Regions from separate parts of the Paenarthrobacter sp. UW852 genome, predicted to be linked through region 1. Evidence: predicted binding sites of a transcription regulator. Region 1 holds the regulator's gene; each other region holds the start of a gene.
The links. The regulator HrcA, encoded in region 1, represses chaperone genes, less so after heat shock. The targets are predictions, from matches to a motif close to TTNGCACTCGNNNNNNNCGAGTGCNAA.
Positions count from the first base shown of each region.

Region 1 (6,228 bases):
CGCTTGGTCCTCACGCTGAAGGGTCGCCTGCTGGCAGACGCAGTGGTCCGCAGGATCCTCCCGGACTGAGCCTCACGGCCGTTTGGCAGCACTGCCGGGACTCTCCTGCTGGTCAGGCAGCTACTTGATCCAGCGCAAATTCAGTTTGTAGCGGTGCGGCTGGCCGTGGTTCACGCGGATTCCGGCTGAAACGGAGAAGCACGTCAGGGCTACCCAAATGCCGGTCGCGATCACGGCGAAAATGTTGCCGACCACCGGAAGCAGGACGAGGATGTTGGCGAGGACCGCTGCGATGGTCGGGGGAAGGGTGAAGTTCAGCGCTTCCTTGGATTCCTGTGCAGTGAAGGGTCCCCGGTCCCGGAAGATCAGGTAGATCAACAGGGAAGGCAAGCAGCCAAGAATGCCGCCAAAGTGCGCCAATGTGGCCCACTGCCGGTCTTCGCCGGCCGTCAAGGGCAGTGCATTGGCTGGCGCGCCATGGTACTGGGGCCGCCCTGCGGCGCTGCCCGGTTCTTCAGGAGCGTTCTCTGCCACGGTGTCTTCCCTTTGCTGTAAAGATGCTGCGGTGTTGCTGTCCCAGAATACCGGCACGAGCCCGCTTCTCTGGACCAACTCCCCGTTGGCGCTGCAGTTGCAGTGGTTCAGGGTGCATGCTTTAGGGGACCGTCAGGAAGTCGATGACTTCCTCAACACGGCCCAGCAGGGATGCTTCAAGGTCGGCGTAGCTCCGTACGGCCCCCAGCAGCCTTTGCCAGCCCAACCCGATGTCCTCGGCGGTCTCGTGCGGCCAGCCGAAGGCGCGGAGGATGCCGGTCTTCCAATCCATGCCACGCGGCACTGTGGGCCACTTCTCAATGCCCAACACCTTGGGCCTGATGGCTTGCCACACATCCACGTACGGATGTCCCACAATGAGGACGTTTCCAGCGGCTCCGGGACAGGCCATGGCCTCGGCGGCGATGCGGGATTCTTTCGATCCCTGGACCAGGTGGTCCACCAGGATCCCGAGGCGGCGGTCCGGGCCGGGGTTGAAATCCGCAATGGCGGACGCGAGGTCGTCCACGCCATGCAAGGGTTCAACCACGATCCCTTCGACCCTGAGATCGTCACCCCAGACCTTCTCGACCAGTTCGGCGTCGTGCTTTCCTTCCACCCAGATGCGGCTGGCCTTGGCCACCTGTGCGCGCTGGCCTTGCACCTTGACGGAACCTGAGGCGGTACGGCCCGGCTGGGCGGCCGACGGCGACTGCCGGACTGCTGGAGGCATCAGGCGGATGGGCTGGCCTTCGAGCAGGAAGCCGTATCCCAACTGGAACGATTTGGACTTACCACGCCGGTCCTCCAGGGACACGATATGCATGCCGCCGGTCTTCTCCACCCTGGTCACTTCGCCCACCCACCCGGACTGGACGTCTTCAAGGACCATTCCCCGCTGGACCGCTACCTCAGGAAGCTGGCGTTTGGCGGGAGCGGTCAGATCCTGTGGACCCCAATTGTCGAAAGCCAAGGGATATTTCCTACCTTTGAGTACTTGATGGGTGGGGGAGCCGTTTGGGTTGCGAAGCTGCCGAACCTGCACGCTGGAAGCTGAATACGGGCGTTTTCAATGCTAGCAACGGGGTGGCCCATAATAGACTTGTTAGCACTTGGGCATGTTGAGTGCTAAGCGCGGAGGCCCGGCAGGCGTGCCGCAATCGCCGGTCGCCACGACCACGGACGTCGTCAGGAGGTGGAGCAATGAGTGAGCCACGCAAGTTGGAAGTGCTGCGTGCCATCGTTGAAGACTACGTGCATTCCAGGGAACCCGTTGGATCCAAGGCCCTTGTCGAGCGCCACCACCTCGGTGTTTCCAGTGCCACCATCCGCAATGACATGGCTGTCCTGGAAGAAGAAGGACTCATCGCGGCGCCCCACACCAGCGCAGGACGCATTCCCACGGACAAGGGCTACCGCCTGTTTGTGGACCGTATCTCCCAGGTAAAGCCACTTTCGGCCGCGGAGCGCCGTGCCATCCACTCCCTCCTCGAGGGCCCGGATGACGTGGACGACATCCTGGAGCGGACCGTGAGGCTCCTTTCCCAGCTGACCAACCAGGTCGCCGTCGTGCAGTACCCGCACTCGAGCCGGGCGGTCGTCCGTCACGTTGAGTTCGTGCTGCTTGCGCCAAAGCAGGTCCTGGTGGTCCTCATTGCGGACACAGGCAGCGTTGGCCAGAAGGTCATCGATGCCGGATCAGATGTTGCGAACGAGGCATTGATGCTGCTGAGGTCCCGGTTCCTCGGAAGCATAGCCGGGACGCAACTGGACCTTCTCCCACAGGTCCTTCCATCGGTAGTGGCCCTCTGCCCGCCCGAGCTTCGCGGCGTGGCCCAGACTCTTGCGCACGGCCTGCAGTCACTGAGCGACAACAGCCGCGAAGAGCGCATCTTGATGGCGGGCACCGCCAACCTGGCCCGCTCCAATGTGGACTTCCCCTTGAGCATCGGTCCGGTGCTTGAAGCCCTTGAGGAACAAGTCGTCATGCTGCGGTTGTTGTCCGATATGGGCGATGATCCGCGGGGCGTGTCAGTAAGCATTGGCCGGGAGAACCCGTACGACGGTTTGGCCGAGGCTTCCGTCGTGGCCACCGGCTACGGTTCCGGAGCCAAGGTTGGGATCCTTGGCCCTACCCGCATGGACTATCCCACCACCATGGCCGCAGTCCGGGCCGTGGCCAGATACCTTTCCCGCATTCTCGGCGGCTGAACACCGGCCCGAGGACACATCCGCAGTACAACAAGGAAGAGATACCGACTTTGAGCAGCCACTATGACGTTTTGGGAGTCTCTCCGGAAGCCACCGGGGAAGAGATCAAAAAGGCGTACCGCAAGTTGGCGCGGAAACTTCACCCGGACGTCAACCCCGGGGAAGATGTCGCGGAGCAGTTCAAGGCAGTGACCCACGCCTACGAGGTGTTGTCGGACCCGCAGAAGCGCCGTGTCTATGACGCCACCGGTAATGAAAACGGAACCGAAAACGGCTTCGGCGGCGGTTATTCCGGCCAGGGCTTCGCCTTCCAGGACATTTTCGACACCTTCTTTGGCGGCGGTGGCGGCCATGGCGGCCCGGCTTCCCGGGTCCGGCGCGGCCAGGACGCCCTCATCAGCGTCCGCATCGACCTCAAGGATGCGGTATTCGGCGTCAACAAGAAGCTCGAAGTCGACACGGCCGTTGTGTGCCCCACTTGTGATGGCAGTTGCTGCCGCCCTGGTACCCATCCTGAACGGTGTGACATCTGTGGTGGCAGCGGCCAGGTCCAGCGGGCGGTCCGGTCCATCCTCGGCCAGGTCATGACCACGGCCCCCTGTGGCTCCTGCGAGGGCTTCGGCACGGTCATCAAGGACCCCTGCAACGAATGCAGCGGGCAGGGTCGCATCCGCAGTCGTCGTTCCCTCACCATCAAGGTTCCTGCCGGTGTGGCCACCGGTACCCGGATCCAGTTGTCCGGCCAGGGCGAAGCCGGCCCCGCGGGCGGCCCGGCCGGCGATCTCTACGTCGAAATCCGCGTCAACAACGACTCCATGTTCATGCGTGAAGGCGACGACCTGCACGCAACCCTGAGCGTGCCCATGACAGCCGCTGCCCTGGGTACGGAACTTCAGTTGGACACCTTCGACGGAGCACAGGACATCGACGTCAAGGCAGGAACCCAGTCAGGCGAAATCATCACTCTTCGCGGGCTTGGCGTCACCCACCTTCGCGGCTATGGCCGAGGCGACCTCAAGGTGCATTTGCACGTCGAAACGCCTACCAAGCTCGATGCCGCCCAGGAGGAGCTGCTCCAGCAGCTCGCCAAACTGCGGGGAGAGCAGTTCACCGAGGGAAAGCTCGTTGCCAGCGGCGGCATGTTCGCCAAACTGCGGGACAAGCTCGGTAACCTGTAGCGGTGAGCAACCCCGTCTTCTTCACCCAGGCAGGCAACCTCAGCCACCTGGGGCCTGGTTCCGTGTTTGTACTGGAAGGCCCGGAGGCGCGCCACGCGGTCACCGTTAAACGCTTGGCGGTGGGCGAACAGGTAGACATCGCAGACGGCGCCGGTACACGTTTGACGGGTACGGTCTCCGAGACCGGGTCCGGCACCTTGGCTGTGACGGCCTCGGACGTCGTCTTCGAAGAGCAGCCGGCCGTTCGCCTGGTCCTCGTCCAGGCGCTTGCCAAAGGGGACCGTGACGAACTTGCCGTCGAAACGGCCACCGAACTCGGCATTGACGCGGTGGTTCCGTGGCAGTCCGAACGCTCCATTGTCCGATGGAAGGGTGATCGGGCCGCCAAGGCACATGCCAAGTGGCAGTCGGTGGTTGCCGCCGCAGCGAAACAGGCACGGAGGTCACACATCCCGCAGGTTCGCCCGATCGTGGATACCGCGGCCTTGGCGAAAGTCGTCGCTGCTGCGGACCTGGCCATCATCCTGCACGAAGACGCCAAGAACCCCTTGCGGACCGTCCTGGAGGAGTCGGGCGTGCCGGATGGCTCAGATCCGGGATCACCCCGGGAAGTGTTGCTGATCGTTGGGCCGGAGGGCGGAATCTCACCCGGTGAAGTCACCCGGCTCAGTGACGCCGGAGCCGTTACGGCGCTGTTGGGACACCATGTCCTGCGGTCGTCGACGGCGGGACCAGCCGCCGTCGTTCTCGCCAGTGACGTCCTGGGCCGCTGGTAGGACGCCGGCGGGTCCTAGCCGACGCTGAACAGTCGAGTGTCGGTACTGGACTCGATGACTTTGCCTGCGGCGTCGACCTGTGAGACCCGCAGCTCGTACTTGCCGGCCTTCAACGTCGCGCTGAAAGTAAAGACGCCGTACTGGCCCGGCTCGCCCGTTGGCTTGGCCTGTCCGTTGAGCAGACCCGTTTTCTCGGCCTTGCCGTTGTCCCTGAGGATCTGCCAGGCGATGGTTTTGGAGCTGTCGGTGCTGCGGCCGTTGAACTTCACCGCGCCCGGCGGCACCGTGACATCCTCCTGCGGATCGATGATCCACACCGGTGCCACAAGGGAGGCGTCACGTGCCATCGGCTGTCCCAGCTTCACCTGCCCGAAAGCCATGTAATCGGGGTGGCCGTCCACCAGGATGACCACCTGGATCTGCTGGCCGGAATTGATAAGGCCCGACGACGACGCCGCGGCAGTAGCTGTGTAGACCAACTGTTGAATGGCCCGCTGAGCCATGGCGGCATCGAGATTCGAATTGAAAGCATCACGGGAGATGTCCACCGTGATGACGTTCTTGCCCGATATGGAAGTAGCCAGGCTGCTGGGTTGCTGCCACGGCGTGAAGAAGTCATGGTCCAGTGGCTTTTCCGCCATCATGATCCGCAGGGCGGTGGTTACGGGGTTGTCGTCACCGTCGATGTCCCGGAACTCCCGGTAGAGGTAAACCTCATCCTTGCTGCGGCCGATCCAGTACACGGGAATTTTCGTGGAGGCCTGCGTGGTTTCCAAGGGGGCGTTGCTTGCCGGGGCCTCCTGCACGGAGAGCGAAGGGGAGCTCGGTGAAACCTGGTTTCCTGCCCCGTCGGCGATGCAGCCGGTGAGCAGCAGCACAGAGACCATCGCGGGCACGGCAAAAGCGGACTTCTTCCGCTTATGTGCGCCCTGCGCGGTGTTTCCTGGCTTGCTGATGGGGATTCCTGTCCTGCGGTGCATCGTTGGCAACCCTTCGCCGGGTCGGCGTGGCTGCGGGGCGCTTTGTCCACCCGCTATGCCAGCTTGGCACACCGCCGACGGCTGCCGGCCGGGAATGAGGGGGCACGGGGCAACTGAAACATGATTGATACCGGCTCGATGCAGAGTTGAGACAAAATGTCGGCCATCCCTTTGTGGCTTGGACGGACGGCTCAGGTGAGGTCCATGAGGGACGGGCTGGCGTAGGATTATTGCCAGGACACCATCGAACCGGAGGAGAACAGGCCATACGGCCAACACTATGAGTGAATCTTTGAACGGACGGCTCAGGACCGGAAACGGCAACCTGCCGCCCACTGAGTTCCCGCACACCTTACCGGGCACGCGCACGGAAATTGTCACGTTCGACAACTCCGACCAGATGGTTCACTCGTTGGGAAGCCACGATGAAGCCCTGCGTTACATCGAGGATCAGTTCGAAGGCGTCAGTTTCCACGTCCGTGGCAACGAACTCTCCATGACAGGTCCGTCCACCGATATTTCCCGGGTGATGCGCCTGCTTGAGGAAGT
Region 1 is NZ_JAMSGY010000001.1:193,638-199,865, forward strand. It holds gene hemW (radical SAM family heme chaperone HemW) at 1-69, shown strand, start outside; gene NEK97_RS00940 (DUF4870 domain-containing protein) at 121-534, opposite strand; gene NEK97_RS00945 (DUF3097 domain-containing protein) at 656-1,507, opposite strand; gene hrcA (heat-inducible transcriptional repressor HrcA) at 1,738-2,745, shown strand; gene dnaJ (molecular chaperone DnaJ) at 2,796-3,923, shown strand; gene NEK97_RS00960 (16S rRNA (uracil(1498)-N(3))-methyltransferase) at 3,926-4,699, shown strand; gene NEK97_RS00965 (GerMN domain-containing protein) at 4,714-5,586, opposite strand; gene NEK97_RS00970 (PhoH family protein) at 5,960-6,228, shown strand, end outside.

Region 2 (6,228 bases), on a different contig from region 1:
TCATCCGCGGCTTCGTTCAGATCGTGTCCTGCGTGGCCCTTGACCCATTCGAAAGTGTATTTGCGGCCAACGATCGCCTGATCGATGTCCTTGAGGAGATCGACGTTGAGCACCGCCTTGCCGTCCGCCTTACGCCATCCTTTGCGCTTCCAGCCCGGCATCCATTTGGTGATGCAGTTGATGACGTACTGGCTATCGCACAGGATCAGCAGTTCCTCGTGGGCAACATGGGCCGTGGAGCGGAAAAGATCCAGGACTGCCATCAGTTCGCCCTGGTTGTTGGTGCCATGTGGCCAACCTCCTGCATGCCAACAGGAGTCGTCAACGTACCAGGCCCAACCGGCCGGCCCAGGATTACCGAGGGCGGACCCGTCGGCGGCAGCAATAATCGTCATACCGTTAATCCTGCCAGAACCCACGGACACTAAAACCGTGGTAGGCAGCAAAACGGCGGCCCCCTCCAGTTGGTGGGGACCGCCGTCGTTAGCTCTGAAACGAAATGTTCAGCGAGGGGGCTTAGAAGCCGCCCATGCCGCCCATGTCGTCGCCGCCCGGAGCCGGAGCGTTCTTCTCGGGCTTGTCAGCCACTACAGCCTCGGTGGTCAGGAACAGACCAGCGATGGAAGCAGCGTTCTGGAGAGCCGAGCGGGTGACCTTTACGGGGTCGTTGACGCCGGCAGCCAGGAGGTCTTCGTAGACGCCCGTGGCAGCGTTCAGGCCGTGGCCGGAAGGCAGGCCGCGAACCTTGTCGACGACAACGCCCGGCTCGAGGCCAGCGTTGAACGCGATCTGCTTCAGCGGAGCGTCGATGGCAACCTTGACGATGTTGGCACCGGTTGCCTCGTCACCCTGTAGGGTGAGGTTGGCGAATGCCTTGGCGCCTGCCTGGATGAGGGCTACGCCACCACCGGCAACGATGCCTTCTTCAACAGCAGCCTTGGCGTTGCGGACTGCGTCCTCAATGCGGTGCTTGCGTTCCTTGAGCTCAACTTCGGTTGCGGCACCGGCCTTGATGACTGCAACGCCACCGGCCAGCTTGGCCAGGCGCTCCTGCAGCTTCTCGCGGTCGTAGTCGGAGTCGGAGTTTTCGATCTCGGCACGGATCTGGGCCACGCGGCCTGCGATCTGCTCGGCGTCGCCGGCACCTTCAACGATGGTGGTCTCGTCCTTGGTGACAACAACCTTGCGGGCGGTGCCGAGGAGTTCCAGGCCAGCGTTTTCGAGCTTGAGGCCAACTTCTTCGGAGATGACCTGGCCGCCGGTGAGGATGGCGATGTCGGCCAGCTGGGCCTTGCGGCGGTCACCGAAGCCCGGGGCCTTGACGGCGACGGACTTGAAGGTGCCACGGATCTTGTTGACGATCAGGGTGGCCAGGGCCTCGCCCTCGATGTCTTCGGCGATGATCAGCAGCGGCTTGTTGGACTGCATGACCTTCTCCAGAACCGTGACGAGTTCCTTCACGTTGGAGATCTTGGAGTTGACGATCAGGATGTACGGGTCTTCGAGGACCGTTTCCTGGCGCTCTGCGTCGGTGACGAAGTAAGCGGAGATGTAGCCCTTGTCGAAGCGCATGCCCTCGGTGAGCTCGAGCTCCAAGCCGAAGGTGTTGGATTCCTCGACCGTGATGACGCCTTCCTTGCCCACCTTGTCCAGGGCTTCGGCGATCAGGCTGCCGATTTCCGGGTCACCGGCGGAGATGGAAGCCGTGGCTGCGATCTCTTCCTTGGTTTCGATTTCCTTGGCAGAGGCCAGCAGTTCGTTGATGACTGCTTCAACAGCCTTCTCGATGCCGCGCTTGAGGGACAGCGGGTCGGCGCCGGCGGCAACGTTGCGCAGGCCTTCCTTCACCAGTGCCTGGGCGAGGACGGTTGCAGTGGTCGTACCATCGCCAGCGACGTCATCCGTCTTCTTGGCAACTTCCTTGACCAGTTCTGCACCGATCTTCTCGTAAGGGTCGTCCAGCTCGATCTCCTTGGCGATGGAAACGCCATCGTTGGTGATCGTGGGGGCGCCCCACTTCTTTTCGAGGACGACGTTGCGTCCACGCGGGCCGAGGGTGACCTTAACGGCGTCAGCGAGGATGTTCAGGCCCCGCTCGAGGCCGCGGCGTGCCTCTTCATCAAATGCAATGATCTTGGCCATAACGGCGGTAGTCCTTTCGGGACAGTCGTTAAGAAGGTACCTGTCAGATGCGGTGCCCGCGACGGACGGTTCTTTGCTTGCGGCCTATGTACGCCCCGCGCTCCAAACCTCACCACACCAAGGTTTTTCTTGATCCTCCAGCGGTACGCCAGCGACCGGGACCGGCGTCAGCCGATCCGCACTTAGCAGTCGAACCGTAGGAGTGCTAAATCAATAATTAGCACTCGACCGGGGAGAGTGCAAGCAGGAAAGCGTCAATGCGACGGAAAACCAAGGGTTTCAGCCATGAGCTGAGCCGGTCAGGCGTTGGCCTGCTTCAGGGCTAGGCGACGCGCACGCCTTCTGCCTGCGGCCCCTTCTGGCCTTCCCCCAATTCGAACTCCACCCGCTGACCCTCCTCGAGGGCCCGGAAGCCATCCATCTGAATGGCGGACCAGTGCACAAAAACGTCGTCGCCGGACTCATCCACAGTGATGAATCCGTAGCCCTTTTCGGCGTTGAACCATTTGACGGTTCCCAATGCCATGATGCCCACACTTTCGCAGTAGCCAAGACCGGTTGCCGGGATCTCCGTACCGGAATCAATCCACTCTAACCACAGTCACTCCTGCGGCGCTGCCGGTGGGCGGCAGTGCTTCGGTTTTGTTATTGATGCTTAACCGAGTTGGGGCTCAAAGGTGCTCCTACAGCGGTCCGCTACTGGTATCCGGGACCGGCAACAACCACCAGGGGCTGCTGGATTTCCGGGGACTCAACGATCGACTGAATACGCAGCAGGGTTCCCAACGCCTCAGCGTTGGCCTTCTGCGCAGGACTGTTGTAGAAGATCACGGAGGTCTGCTGCGGCAGGCCACCCCAGTTCCCAACTGTGCTCAGCGTCCAGCCATCGCCCTGTACCAGACCGGCCACCCGGCCTGCCAGGCCAGCCGTGCCAGCGCCGTTGTAGACAGCCACGGGGATGGTCTTGTCTACCGGAGCCGAGGACGGAGTAGCGGACGGAACGTTGGACGGTGACGCCTCAGGGCTCGGTTCACCCGAAGCCGTGGGAGCCGGTTCGCTGGGCGCCGCAGAAGGCGAGGTATCAGTACTCTGCTGGGGTGCCGGCGTCGAGACATTCGAGGAGGCGCTGGGGCCCACCACGCCGAGGTTTGGAAGGATCAGGAAGGCCACCAGGCCCAGCACCAGAGCGACAGCTCCGACTGTGAGGACCGGCCACAAGGCAGGGCGGGCAGTCTCCTGGGCGTCGCGGTGGACGCCCTGGCGATTGGTGTTTTGCGGAACCTGGTCGAATTCATCCCTGGCAAATTTGGTCATGGTGAAGCGTTGTCCTTGCTGGTTGCTGCTGACAGATCAGCCTGGCGATTTACGCGTCGGACCCCAAGCGACGTGCCGTCCGCGCACGTTGGCGGGACGTACGTAGTCTACGCAATCTCTTGACGAGCATGGGATCGTGGGCCAACGCGTCCTCGGTATCGATCAGCGCGTTCAGGATCTGGTAGTAATGCGTAGCGGAGAGATCGAACAGCTCACGGATAGCCTGTTCCTTGGCGCCTGCGTACTTCCACCACTGCCGTTCAAGTGCCAGCATTTGCTGGTCGCGTTCACTGAGGGGCGATTCGCTGCGGGTTTCAGCCGCGAGGTCCTCGAGGGAAAAACCTGTCGCCTGCTGCGCCATCGGTTCCGGTGCTGGTTCCGCCACGGCATACTCCTTCGACGCTTGATGGGAAATTGTCCTACCCCTATGTTACGGGTGAATAACAACGCTGTCATTCGCCCCGCCTGGCAGGCGCGGGGGACAATGGCGTGATGACTGGCGAGGATGCACTGTTTGAACTTGAACCGGCAGGCGTGGCGGATAGCGACTTCGCGGAACTGATCGACCGTCCGCTGGAAGAGCTAATGGCGCCCGACTGGGCGGACGCCTTGTTGCCCGTGGAAGACCAACTCCGCGCCGCCCTCGCGTTCGTTGCCGGCCAGGCCGCCAACGGGCGCCAGGTCCTGCCGGCGGCCGACAATCTCTTGCGCGCCTTCAAACAGCCGCTGGCCGACGTCAAAGTACTCATCCTCGGCCAGGACCCCTACCCAACTCCGGGACACGCCGTCGGTCTTTCCTTCGCTGTTTCGGGGAGTACGCGACCCATCCCGCGGAGCCTCGCCAATATCTACCGCGAACTTCATGAGGACCTCGGCCTGCCACCTCGCGTCCATGGCGACTTGAGCGAATGGACCCGCCAGGGCGTGCTCCTGCTGAATCGTGTCCTCAGCGTCGAGGCGGGAAATGCCGGCTCGCACCGCGGCAAAGGCTGGGAGGACATCACGACGGCGGCTGTCACCGCCGTCGCCGACCGAACCACCAGTACCGGGCAGCAACAGCCACTCGTCGCCATCCTGTGGGGGAAGGACGCTGAGGGTGTCGTGCCGCTGCTCAAAGGAGCGCCGTCGCTCGTGTCGGCCCATCCCAGCCCGTTATCGGCGTCGCGGGGCTTCTTTGGCTCCAAGCCGTTCAGCCGGGCCAACGAGCTGCTGGCCCAGCAGGGCGCCGGGCCGATCGACTGGGAGTTGCCGGTCCTCTAGCGCTCAGCCGCCAAAGGCCGCGAAGCGTACGGAACGTGAGCGAGCGTTTGCCCCAAGCGTACGGAACGTGAGCGAGCGTTTGCCCCAAGCGTACGGAACGTGAGCGAGCGTCCGCCCCAAGCGGACGGAACGTGAGCGAGCGTCCGCCCCAAGCGGACGGAACGTGAGCGAGGGTGTGTAACGTTCGGCCCTATCCAGCCGACGTCCAGCGCACTAGCTTAGGCTTGCCTATATGGCCGCTCTCCCCGTCACCTCGTCCGCTACCCGCAACACCCGCCCCCAGGTCACCCTGACCGTGCTCAGGAAAGAACTCCTTTCCCCACACATGGTGCGGATTGTGGCCGGCGGGCCGGGGTTCAGCGATTACGCAAACAACGACTACGTGGACCGCTACGTCAAAATCGTTTTTCCCCAGCCGGGCGTCGACTACGACTTCCCGCTGGACCTCTGGACCATCCGCGAGACCATGCCGCGCGAGCAATGGCCGCACACCCGGACCTACACCATCCGCTGGGTGGACGTGGCTGCGCAGGAGCTGGCGATCGACTTTGTTGTCCATGGTGACGAGGGACTTGCCGGGCCGTGGGCTGCAGCGGCCGAACCAGGTGAAACGCTGGTCTTTACGGGCCCCGGCGGTGGCTACAATCCCGACCCCGACGCCGACTGGTACCTTTTCGCCGGCGACGACGCCGCCATCCCAGCGGTTGCCGCTTGCGTGGAGGCACTGGCTCCTGACGCACGCGGCGTTGCTTACCTGGAGGTGGACAGTGAGGCGGACATCTTGCCTATCGCGGCACCTGCCGGCCTGGAACTGCGCTGGCTGCTGCGCGGCGGCGTGCCTGCCGGCTCCAGTGACCTCCTGCTCGAAGCCCTAAGGACCACCGAGTGGCTGCCCGGCAAAGTGGACGTCTTCGCCCACGGCGAGCGGGGCTACATGAAGGGTCTTCGGGAGATCTTCTTCGTCCAGCGGGGCTTGGAACGTTCGCAGGTTTCCTTGTCCGGGTACTGGGCACAAGGGCGCGTCGAAGAGGTCTTCCAAGCCGAGAAGAAGCTCCCAGTAGGGAAGATCTAGCAACTCGGGTTTGCAAACAAGTAATGCCCCTAAGAAACCTTCTTAAGGGCATTACCTGTACACAAACTTTTGGGAGGTTAGCGCCGACGCACCCTGCGGCGTTCGTTGCTGGACAGGCCCTTCGTCAGCGGCCTGGCCAGGTTGTCGCCGAGCACGATACCCGCGGCCACTCCCAGGACAATCGCTCCGGCGTTAAGCATCCCGCCGGCACCGGCCAGGAAGTCGCCCCCTTCAACGGTGAGGGCATACATCGAACGGAAGATCGTCAGGCCGGGCAGCAGGATCAAAGCCGCGGGCACAGCGACAACCAGCTGGGGAGCACCCAACTTCAGGGCAACCACACGGGCCAGCAAACCGATGACCACCGCTGCGACAGCGGGCGACAAACGATCGCCGAGACCGGCTTGGCCGACCCCCCACAAAACGAAGAAGCCCACTAT
Region 2 is NZ_JAMSGY010000002.1:546,150-552,377, forward strand. It holds gene NEK97_RS05645 (ribonuclease HI family protein) at 1-395, opposite strand, end outside; gene groL (chaperonin GroEL) at 517-2,142, opposite strand; gene NEK97_RS05655 (cold-shock protein) at 2,465-2,668, opposite strand; gene NEK97_RS05660 (LytR C-terminal domain-containing protein) at 2,839-3,456, opposite strand; gene NEK97_RS05665 (DUF3263 domain-containing protein) at 3,506-3,841, opposite strand; gene NEK97_RS05670 (uracil-DNA glycosylase) at 3,949-4,716, shown strand; gene NEK97_RS05675 (siderophore-interacting protein) at 4,949-5,788, shown strand; gene NEK97_RS05680 (threonine/serine exporter ThrE family protein) at 5,866-6,228, opposite strand, start outside.
Region 2: a site for HrcA is predicted at 2,325-2,351, ahead of groL (chaperonin GroEL). Genes of this name have one in related genera too.

Region 3 (6,228 bases), on a different contig from region 1:
CGCCTTCAAGGCGCTTGCCCGCGTGCTGCCCACATGGCAGTTGAATTGGGTTTACCGTGCCGTGGACGAGGACCTGATCCTCCAGCTGAGCAAGAACTACTACGACGGCGGACTGCGGCGCCTGCCCGAGGGCAATTCCGTCACCGGCCTGGACCGTTCGATCCTGGTGGAATACATCCCCGATGGCACTGGCCTCCCGGGGGCTGACCACGAAGGTGTTGAGTCCGTCACCGCGGAAGTCAACCGTGTGGTGGACCTGGTGTTCGAACACGCCAGGCTTCGTCCCCGCACATCCTTGGCCGTAGTAACGGCCAGCCTCCGCCATGCGGCCAGGATCGGTGAGGCCATCAGGCTCCAACTGCCAAACCATCCCCTCCTGTCCACTTTCTTCGGGGCCGGTCCAGAGTCCTTCAGGGTAGTGGACCTGGAGCGCGCCCAGGGCTTGGTGCGGGATCACGTCATCTTCTCCCTCGGCTACGGTCGCACACCTCACGGGCGTGCGCTCCACTCCTTCGGGCCTTTGTCCACCGAAGGCGGGCGTAACCGCTTTGCTTTGGCAATGACCCGTGCCCGGCGGTCCATGCACGTGCTGACGTGCTTCCGCCCCGAAGACCTTGACCAGGATCGATTGGCTCACGGTGCCGTGGACTTCTACGAATTGCTGGACCGCGAACTCTCTGGAAACAGCAATCTTGGAACGCCTGCTTCCCGCGCCGTGGCCAGCGAACAAGCGCTGGGTGAAGATCCCTTGGTGGCAGATCTTGGGGAGCGGTTGCGTGCTCGTGGAGCACGTGTGTGGCATCTCTACGATGGCGTGCTGGACATCGCTGCCGCCGCGGATCCGGTGCACACCATTGGCAGGGAAGGCGCTGAGATCCCCACCCCGGTGGCCATCGAATCCGATGGCACCGAACGCTACAGGCGTATGAGCGTGCGCGAGCGAAGCCGTCTGCGGCCACAACTGCTGGAGCGCATGGGGTGGCGGTACATGTCGTTGTGGACGATCGAAGTGTTCACGGACCCGTCGTCCTGCGCCGACCGCATCGGATCCTACCTGGGACTGGAAAACCACATCCCGCAGCTCGCTTCCTCTCCCCAGCATGGCTTCCTGGACGTGGATGTTGAACAATTGAACCTTGACAAAGCACCGCCTTCCTTCGCGCCCAGCGCACGAAGGGCGGCCGGCAGGAGCGAGGTTGGCTCCAAGCCGGCCGATGCTGCAGCCGACAACGGAAAAGAAGCACCAATGACGGAACAAGTAACCGGCGGGGAAGACAACGCTGCTGAGGACTCGGAAAGCACCGGCCAGGCCGGCGCTGAGGGCTCGGAGGAGTCGAAGGCTGTTCCAGCCAAGCCGGCCCCGCAGGGCATTCTTCCAACCAAGGCTGCAGAGGACGACCCCCGCCGTTGGGGAGACGAGTCCGGTTATGACCACGAGGAGTGGCTCAAGGAGCAAAAGCCCCCGCACTGGGGCTGATGCCAGCCTGATGGAACGTCCTTTCACGGGCTGACCAGTACAAAGAAAAGCTTGCCCTGCGTTGATGCGCCGGCAAGCTTTTCTGCTTGCTGTGGGTCGGCAGCCACAACCACCAGGCCGTCGTTGTCACCCGTACCGAGCCACTCCCCGGCCTTCCCGCCTTGGGCAGAGGTCCACAGCACGGCAACAGGACCAGCCAGGACCTGGCTTTCGCGGGACTCATCGTAGGATCCGGCTGCGGTAAGGACCACGGACACCAACTGGCCGGGGGAGAGCAACTGGATGGATGAAGGGTCGGCCATCCGGAGTGGAACCGCTGCCGTGCCCGGCGGTGTTCCGGTGAGCAAGCCAGGACCCAGCAGGCTGGACTCCGTGGGGATCTGGCCCCGGCCAAGGGGTGCAGCGAGCTGACGCCCTGCAAGGGCGCCAGGGTCCTCAAATGCGGTGGGGATTGCCAAACCCTGGGTTACAGGAATGGTCGTGAAGTCGGAGGCGGCCAGGTTGGTTCCGCCGGGGAGGTCCCGGGCAGCCACCAGTACGTTGACGCGTTGCTCAGAAGCGGGCGTGAGCTGCTGGACTGCGATACCTGCAGCCAGGCAGAGCAGGAGCGCGACAGTGAGGCGGCGGTTTCGTCCGATCAAGGATCCGAACCTGCGCTTCAGGCCACGAGGGTTGCCCGGACGGTTTTGGCTGAACCTGGAATCAAGGGGGGCGCGCAGCGGCATACGCGATGGGGGAGACCATTTACCAGCGGCTGCCGCTGATCGCTCTGCCCGGGCAAGGAGGGTGCTTCGTGACTGATGTGGCATGCAGCCACGCTACCCAGCACGGCACCCACGGAAACAGTGCCAGGTTGGGCTATGTGGAAAAGGGAGCTCTTAGCTGGCTGCGGCTGCCGGTGCCGGAGTCGCGGCGGGAGCCGACGACGCAGGCGCGGGCGCTGCGGGAGCGGCCGAAACCGTGCTTCCTTTGGCGTCGCGGGAGTCAGTGCGGTAGAAACCGGAGCCCTTGAAAACAACGCCAACGCTGTTGAACTTCTTCCGAAGCGCTCCCTTGCATTCGGGGCACTCCGTCAAGGAGCTGTCAGAGAAGGACTGGACGATGTCAAAGGCATGGTCACAGTCTTTGCAGGCGTATGCGTAAGTGGGCACTGAATTCCTCCTTCAGGACATGGTTCAGGTCCTGTGCCACGCATCCGGAGCGTCTCCGGGTTAGCAGTCGCAGGGCCTGAGTGCCAATTCTATCATCCGGTGCCATTGCAGCATTCGTGCCGGACTGAAGCTCATAACATCGAAACGGGGCCACCTATTCCGGGCCGTCGACGCGAACGGTTCCAGAGGGCGTGAGCACTTCCCGCACGGGGCGGTCGAAAGCTTCGGCGGGTATGGAACCGGAAGGCAACAGGTCGTCGTCGTACACCACAGCGATGGTGGGCGGCCGCTGGCCGGATGCGTCGAGTCCCTGGAGGAGCCGGTCATAGTAGCCACCTCCTTGGCCGATCCTGTTTCCGTCCCGGTCAACAGCCGTAGCCGGCATGAAAATCCCTGCGGCGTCGGCCACGACCGAACTTTCCAGCCGTTCGCCCTCGGGTTCGTCGATGGGGGCGTAGGAGGACCGCACGAACACGGTCGACGGCGTCCAATACACCCAACTCAGTTGCCTTTCCGGCTCGCAGACCGGGAGCAGGATACGGTGCCCGGCGTCGTGCAGCGCCTGAATCAGGGGCAGCGTGGGGGGTTCGAAAGCGACTCCAACGTAGACCGCAAAAGTGCCGGTGGCGGTGGCCCTTGTTGCGGCCCATTCCGTGCCGTGCCGGGCTATAGACGCGCCGGCGGCTGCAATCTGCTCTGGCGCAAGGCTTCGCCTGTGAAGCCGGCGGCTGCTCCGGATCTCTTCCTTCGTTGCCATATGTATCCGTTCTTTGGGTCCGTACGTAACACCGGAAGGAGCAATAGGGCTGCCCTTCCCTGAAACAAAAAACCCTCTTTCGGTGCGGCGGGGTTTAGCCGTTGATGTCTTCCTTCCGTTAGATTAGTCCGGTGACTCTCGATAACAATGCTGTCCGTAAGGCCGTCATCCCCGCAGCGGGCCTTGGCACCAGGTTCCTGCCTGCAACAAAGGCGATGCCCAAGGAAATGCTGCCCGTGGTTGATAAGCCAGCCATCCAGTACGTCGTCGAAGAAGCCGTTAAGGTGGGCCTGCACGACGTCCTCATGATCACGGGACGCAGCAAGCGCGCCCTTGAAGATCACTTCGACCGTGTGCCGGCCCTTGAGGCCACGCTTGCCGAAAAGGGTGACACTGCCAAGTTGGAGGCCATTCAGTCGGCCACCAACCTGGGCGACATCCACTACGTTCGCCAGGGCGACGCCAACGGGCTCGGCCACGCAGTCCTTCGTGCAAAGCAGCACGTCGGCCACGAACCGTTCGCCGTGCTCCTTGGTGATGACCTGATCGATCCGAAGGACGACCTGCTCAGCGAGATGATTGCGGTCCAGCAGAAGACCGGCGGATCCGTGGTGGCCCTCATCGAAGTTGAGCCCTCAAAGATCAGCGCCTACGGCTGCGCGGACGTGGAGGACGAAGGTGAGGACGGCTACGTGCGCATCAAGCAGCTCGTGGAGAAGCCCTCACCGGAAGAAGCTCCGTCAAACCTGGCTGTCATTGGCCGCTACGTCCTTCACCCGGCCGTGTTCGAGGTCCTGGAGAAGACCGGACCGGGCCGTGGCGGGGAAATCCAGCTGACGGACGCACTGGAGGTACTGGCTGCGGGCGAGGGCGAAGGCTACGGCGTGTACGGCGTTGTATTCCGCGGCCGCCGCTACGACACAGGCGACAAACTTAGCTACCTCAAGGCATGCATCGAGCTTGCCTGCGAACGTGAGGACCTCGGTCCCGAATTGCGCGAGTGGCTGCCGAACTTCACTGCAGCGCTTCCCAAGTAACAACGGATGTACGGCTCTGCGATCTGGCCGGTGACGCTGGAAAGCGGAGACCTGTTGCTGCGGCCCATCCGCTACCGCGATAAGCGGGAGTGGACCGAAGTACGTTCACGCAACAGTGAATGGCTGGCGCCATGGGAGGCGTCCAACCCGGCTCCGGGTGGGCGCCTTCCCAGCTACCGCCAGATGGTGGGCTCCCTGAACGACCAGGCCCGTCAGTCCACCGCGCTGCCATTTGTCATTGTCGAGCGGACGCCCGGCTTCCGTGAACCGAAAATCGTAGGCCAGTTGACGGTATCGTCCATTGTCTGGGGTTCGGCGATGATGGCCACCCTGGGCTATTGGGTCGATAAGGACCGTGCCGGGCATGGCATCGCTCCCACAGCCGTAGCGATGGCCACCGACCATTGCTTCCGCGTGCTGGGCCTGCACCGCATGGAAATCAATATCCGCCCGGAGAACGCGCCAAGCCTCAGGGTTGTGGAGAAACTGGGTTTCCGCGATGAGGGCTACAAGGAACGGTACTTGCATATCAATGGCGAGTGGGCCGACCACCGTTCCTTTGCACTTACTTCCGATGAAGTTCCCGAAGGACTCCTGCGCAGGTGGCTCAGCGGACAAACGGGCAGGTCATAGGCCTTTTCGGCCCTAACTCCAGTCATTTGCGGACTCGCCCACGACACACCGGCCTCAATGCCGCCGCCCCCGGTCATTTGCTTCTACGGTTTTGAATGTGGACTTCCCTCTCAGCAGCTCAGTGATACTCGTGGTCGCTGTCGCGCTGTGGATGGTCTGGGTGGCGCCTTATGTTTTACGGAACAGGCGTTCGCAAGTCCAAACAGTGGCTGTTCCAGCAGACGCAATCGACGACGAACCAGACGAACCGCAGGCAGGGGTGGTACTGACTTTGGCACCTCAGCAGGAGAAACCGATGGAGACCATGCACAGGACAGCACCGGCGTCGCCCCAGGGATCCTCAGCGGCCGAAACTGATGCCCGGAACTCGTCCTCCACACCCTTCACCATTCGGTACGCCCGCTTTACGTTGGCGTTGTCGGGCCTTGCCCTGCTTTTGACGGCGATCGTTTCAGGCATCCTTAGCCTCTTCGGTAAGGGATCGCTGTGGTTGCCGCTCGTCTCGCTGGTCGGTGCGGTAGTCGCCGTCGTGGTGTTGCGCAGGCTTGCCCTTCGGGACCTGCGCGAACGACGCGCGCGGCGTGCAGCGCAGGCAGCGCCGATCCCGACTCCCGCCCGTTACCTGCCAAAGGAAGAGCCGGCCGAGCCCAAGGCGACCACCGTCTTCGATGCCGAGGCCGCCAGCCGCGAAGCCAACCGGCCTACAGCTGATGAACTGCGTCAAGCCGCGCTGGCAGTTGCCGTTGCCGCCGGGGATGATTCGGCCAGGTCTGCCCAGGAATCCAAGGGCGCAAGCTGGAAGCCTATCGAGGTCCCGAAGCCCACGTATGTCGATGCCGCGAAAGCAGCCCGCCCGGCACCTGAGCCGCTGGATCTCCCGGAAGCCCCCAAGCCCGTGGGCAAGCCCATCTTGAAGCAGAACGCCGAACAGGCCGAAGCGGCTGCGGTTTCCGTCAAGAGCCAAAGCGCCCTCAGCAACCTGGATGACGTCCTTCAGCGCCGTCGCGCCTAACAGCCCTCCATGACCAGCATCTGCGTTGCAGGGGGCACCGGCCAGGTTGGCCGGGAAGTTGTCCGCCTCGCCGTGGCTGCCGGGCACACAGTCTCCGTTCTCAGCCGCCACGTGCCAGCCATGGCCTCAGCGGATCGTCTCGACGGCGCAACCTACTTCGC
Region 3 is NZ_JAMSGY010000013.1:55,810-62,037, reverse strand. It holds gene NEK97_RS18660 (DUF4011 domain-containing protein) at 1-1,477, shown strand, start outside; gene cpaB (Flp pilus assembly protein CpaB) at 1,501-2,286, opposite strand; gene NEK97_RS18650 (FmdB family zinc ribbon protein) at 2,356-2,628, opposite strand; gene NEK97_RS18645 (5-formyltetrahydrofolate cyclo-ligase) at 2,783-3,385, opposite strand; gene galU (UTP--glucose-1-phosphate uridylyltransferase GalU) at 3,517-4,422, shown strand; gene NEK97_RS18635 (GNAT family N-acetyltransferase) at 4,429-5,055, shown strand; gene NEK97_RS18630 (hypothetical protein) at 5,186-6,067, shown strand; gene NEK97_RS18625 (SDR family oxidoreductase) at 6,077-6,228, shown strand, end outside.
Region 3: a site for HrcA is predicted at 2,689-2,715, ahead of NEK97_RS18650 (FmdB family zinc ribbon protein). Genes of this name have one in related genera too.